DNA from 2 places in the Kocuria sp. CPCC 205231 genome. Region 2 is predicted to be linked to the other one. Evidence: predicted binding sites of a transcription regulator. Region 2 holds the regulator's gene; the other holds the start of a gene.
The links. Region 2 encodes HrcA, which represses chaperone genes, less so after heat shock. Its sites were predicted from a motif close to TTNGCACTCGNNNNNNNCGAGTGCNAA; they were not measured.
Positions count from the first base shown of each region.

Region 1: groL (chaperonin GroEL) is a predicted target of HrcA. The motif match lies at 1,421-1,447, and genes of this name have one in related genera.

Region 1 covers NZ_JAVKPP010000009.1:125,104-127,499, forward strand. The annotation lists gene groL (chaperonin GroEL) at 1-1,250, opposite strand, end outside; gene RF640_RS11370 (GNAT family N-acetyltransferase) at 1,501-2,100, opposite strand; gene RF640_RS11375 (hypothetical protein) at 2,212-2,396, opposite strand, start outside.
Region 2 covers NZ_JAVKPP010000013.1:20,743-23,138, reverse strand. The annotation lists gene RF640_RS13685 (DUF3097 domain-containing protein) at 1-574, opposite strand, end outside; gene hrcA (heat-inducible transcriptional repressor HrcA) at 749-1,756, shown strand; gene dnaJ (molecular chaperone DnaJ) at 1,829-2,396, shown strand, end outside.

The DNA of each region.
Region 1 (2,396 bases), on a different contig from region 2:
AGGGCCACGCCGCCGCCGGCGACGATGCCCTCCTCCACGGCGGCCTTGGCGTTGCGCACGGCGTCCTCGATGCGGTGCTTGCGCTCCTTGAGCTCGACCTCGGTGGCGGCACCGGCCTTGAGGACGGCCACGCCGCCGGCCAGCTTGGCCAGGCGCTCCTGCAGCTTCTCGCGGTCGTAGTCCGAGTCCGAGTTGTTGATCTCGGCGCGGATCTGGGCCACGCGGCCCTCGATCTCCTCGGCGGTGCCGGCGCCGTCGACGATGGTGGTCTCGTCCTTCGTCACGACGACCTTGCGGGCCTGGCCCAGCAGGTCCACGGTGGCGGTCTCGAGGGAGAGCCCGACCTCCTCGGTGATGACCTGGCCACCGGTGAGGATGGCGATGTCGGCCAGCTGCGCCTTGCGGCGGTCGCCGAAGCCGGGGGCCTTGACGGCCACGGACTTGATGGAGCCGCGCATCTTGTTGAGCACCAGCAGCGCCAGGGCCTCGCCCTCGACGTCCTCGGCGATGATCAGCAGGGGCTTTCCGGCCTGCATGACCTTCTCGAGCACGGGGACCAGGTCCTTGACCGCGGAGATCTTGGAGTTGACCACGAGGATGTAGGGATCCTCGAGGACGGCCTCCTGGCGGTCGGCGTCGGTGACGAAGTAGCCCGAGAGGTAGCCCTTGTCGAAGCGCATGCCCTCGGTCAGCTCGAGGTCCAGCCCGAAGGTGTTGGACTCCTCGACCGTGATCACGCCCTCCTTGCCGACCTTCTCCATCGCCTGGGCGATGAGGCGGCCGATCTCGGGGTCGCCGGCGGAGATCGACGCCGTGGCGGCGATCTGCTCCTCGGTCTCGACCTCCTTGGCGGAGGCCAGCAGCTCCTCGGTGACCGCGGCGACGGCCTTCTCGATGCCGCGCTTGAGGCTCAGCGGGTCGGCGCCGGCGGCCACGTTGCGCAGGCCCTCCTTGACGAGCGCCTGGGCGAGCACGGTGGCGGTGGTGGTGCCGTCGCCGGCGATGTCGTCGGTCTTCTTGGCGACCTCCTTGACGAGCTCGGCGCCGATCTTCTCGAACGGCTCGTCGAGCTCGATCTCCTTGGCGATGGACACGCCGTCGTTGGTGATCGTGGGGGCGCCCCAGGCCTTCTCGAGGACCACGTTGCGGCCGCGCGGGCCGAGGGTGACCTTGACGGCGTCGGCCAGGGTGTTCAGGCCCCGCTCGAGTCCGCGGCGTGCCTCTTCGTCGAAAGCAATCATCTTTGCCATGTGACTTCGTCCCTCCTGGACGGTAGACAAACGGTCGACCTCCACGGTGCCCGCGACGGACGGCGCGCACGACGGCGGACTCTTCCCGACGCCGTGCGGCACCTCACCGTGGTGGTTGAGGTGTCACTCCTGTGCCGGTGGCTGCCCGGGTCGGGCCGGGGACCGAGCCATTAGCAGTCCACACGACTGAGTGCTAATCGCAATCTTGGCACTCGTCCCCGGAGAGTGCAAACCCCTGAGCCGATTCCGCTCAGCCCTGCCACTCCTCGCGCAGGACGCCGTAGACCATCCGGTCGTAGTACTCGCCGCCGACCCTGCGGGCCCGGCGGATCCTGGCCTCCTCGGTGAAGCCCAGCTTCACCGCCACGCGGCACATGCCCGCGTTGCCGCTCCACGTCTCCAGGTCGAGGCGGTGGGAGTCGGAGTGGGCGAAGAGGTAGTCGATCCACAGGCGCATCGCCTCGGTGCCGTAGCCGCCGCTCCAGTGCTCCGGGGAGTACACGGTGATGCCCAGGGAGCGCAGCGGCAGCAGGTGCGTGCCGTCACCGGGGTCCTCGGTGGGCTTCTCCGACCAGTACCAGGACACCTGCCCGATGAACCGGTCGTCGGCGGCGTCGGCGATCACCATCGTCTCGCGCGGGTCCGGCCAGTCCCCGGCCGTCACGTGCTCCCGGAGGGTGCCGAGCCAGCGCTGGGCGCCCTCGGCGGTGAAGTTCGGGTAGAACGGGCCGTCCGTGCGCTGCCACTCGTGCTCGCCGCCGCCGGCGGGCGGCATGATCCACGCCTCGTAGTCGACGAGGTCCTCCTCGGTCCAGTCGCGGACGCGGACTCGGCTTCCTTCGATCTGCACGGTGGTTCCTTCCGGTGGCGTCAGGGGTGGACGACGTCGTGGTGAACGGCGTCGGAGCGGTCGGGCTCCGGGATCGGAGCCGATGGGGGACGCCTCGAGGACCGGGCCGGCTCAGGACCCCGTGGACGTGGCGCCCGGCGCCGGGGCGGCCTCGCCCGGGGCGTTGAGGAACGAGAACACCCCGACGCCGAGGGTCAGCACCCCGGCCAGGACGATGGCGGTGAGCTCCCGGGCGCCCACGCGGACGGTCGGCCGGACACCGCGGTGGGCGCCCTGGCGGGGCCCGTCCTCGGGGA
Region 2 (2,396 bases):
GGCGCATGGTCTCCGCGGCGATCCTCGACTCCTTGGAGCCGGCCACGAGGTGGTCGACGAGGATGCCGAGCCGCCGCCCGGGGCCCGGCCCGAACTCCCGCACGGCGGCGGGCAGGTCGTCGATGCCGTGCAGGGGCTCCACGACGATGCCCTCGACCGCCAGGTCGTGGCCCCACACCTTGGCCACCAGCTCGGCGTCGTGGTAGCCCTCGACCCACACCCGGGAGGCCTTCGCGGTGCTCGCGCGCAGCCCCTCGACGGCCACGGAGCCCGAGCGCGTGCGGGAGGGCTTGCGCGCCGCGGGGGCCCGGCGGGGCTCGACGACGACCACGGGCTCGCCCTCGAGCAGGAACCCCGGTCCCAGGGGGAACGCCTTGACCCGCCCCCTCCGGTCCTCGAGCCCCAGCACGCGCATCCCGCCGATGGTCTCCAGGGACACGACCGCGCCGACCCAGCCGGTCGTGACGTCCTCCAGGAGCATCCCCGGGGCGACCGGGACCTCCGCGGAGACCGGCCGGCGGCGGGCGAGGGCGTCGTCGTCGAGGCTGCGCGGCCCCCAGCCGTGGTGGCTCATGGTCGTCCTCCCGGGTCGCGGTGCCGCGCGTCCGGCGCGGATCAGCCGGAAGCGTACCAAACCGCGGGGGCGACCGGCCGTCGGACACGGGGGCTACACTGGACGCCGTTGGCACTGTGGCCACCCGAGTGCCAGGGCATCTTCGGGGGCGTGGACGAACCGGGGAGGAGCGACGTGAACCATCCGAGACGACTGCAGATCCTGCAGGCCATCGTGGAGGACTACGTGCACTTCCGCGAGCCGGTCGGCTCCAAGGCCCTCGTGGACCGGCACCGGCTCGGCGTCTCCTCGGCCACCGTGCGCAACGACATGGCCGCGCTCGAGGAGGAGGGCCTGATCACGGCCCCCCACACGAGTTCGGGCCGGATCCCCACGGACAAGGGCTACCGCACGTTCGTCGACCAGATCGCGGCCGTCAAGCCGCTCTCGGGTCCGGAACGGCGGGCCATCCAGCGGCTGCTGGACGACGCCGCAGACATCGACGACGTCATGGAGCGCACCGTGCGGCTGCTCGCGCAGCTCACCCAGCAGGTCGCGGTCGTGCAGTACCCGCACGCCTCCGGGGTCACCGTGCGCCACGTCGAGGTCGTGGACCTCGGCGCCGGCCGGGTGCTGGTGGTGCTCATCCCGACCAACGGCCGGGTGGCGCAGCGCGTCGCCGTGCTGCGGGCGCCGCTCGAGGAGTCCCAGCTGCTCGAGCTGCGCGCCCGGGTGCTGGCCGCCGCGGTCGGGCGCTGCCTGACCGCGGTGCCGGACGCCCTCGCCGTGATGACCGCGAGCACGGCCCCGCCGCTGCAGCCGGCCGCCGCCGCCGTGGCGGAGGCCGTCGGCGCCCTCGCGGCGGGCGGGGCCGAGCACCGCATGGTCATGGCCGGCACCGCCAACCTCGCCCGCTCCACCGGGGACTTCCACCTGAGCATCGGCCCGGTCCTCGAGGCCCTCGAGGAGCAGGTGGTGATGCTCCGGCTGCTCTCCGAGATGGAGCAGGACGCCCGCGGGGTGGCCGTGCGGATCGGCACGGAGAACGCCGAGGGCCCCCTGTCCGAGGCCGCCGTCGTCGCCACCGGCTACGGGCCGCAGTCCAAGGTGGGGGTCGTGGGCCCCATGCGCATGGACTACCCGTCCACGATGGCCGCCGTGCGCGCCGTCGCCCGCTACCTCTCCCGTATCCTCGGGGGCTGAGCCCCCGCGGGCCCCGTCCCCCGGGGCCCACCAGCGAAACCCACCACAGACCTCTCGACAGAACGGACCACGGTGAGCGATCACTACGAGACCCTGGGCGTGTCCCGGGACGCCAGCCAGGAAGAGATCAAGAAGGCCTACCGCAAGAAGGCCCGCCGGCTGCACCCCGACGTCAACCCCGGCCCGGAGGCCGCCGAGGACTTCAAGCGCCTCTCCCACGCCAACGACGTCCTCTCCGACCCCGAGAAGCGGCGCGTCTACGACGCGACCGGCAACGAGAACGGCACCGACACCGGCTTCGGCGGGGGCTTCCCCGGCACGGGGTTCGGCTTCGCCGACATCTTCGACACCTTCTTCCAGGGCGCCGGCGGCGCCGGCTCCGGCCGGCGCGGACCCGCGTCCCGCACCCGCCAGGGCCAGGACGCCCTGATCAACGTCCGGGTCACCCTCCGGGACGCGGTCTTCGGCACGGAGAAGAAGATCACCGTGGACACCGCCGTGGTCTGCCCCACCTGCGACGGCACCTGCTGCCAGGCGGGCACCCAGCCCGAGACCTGCGACGTCTGCCACGGATCCGGCCAGGTGCAGCGCCAGGTCCAGTCGATCCTCGGCACCGTGGTCACGGCGGCGCCGTGCTCCA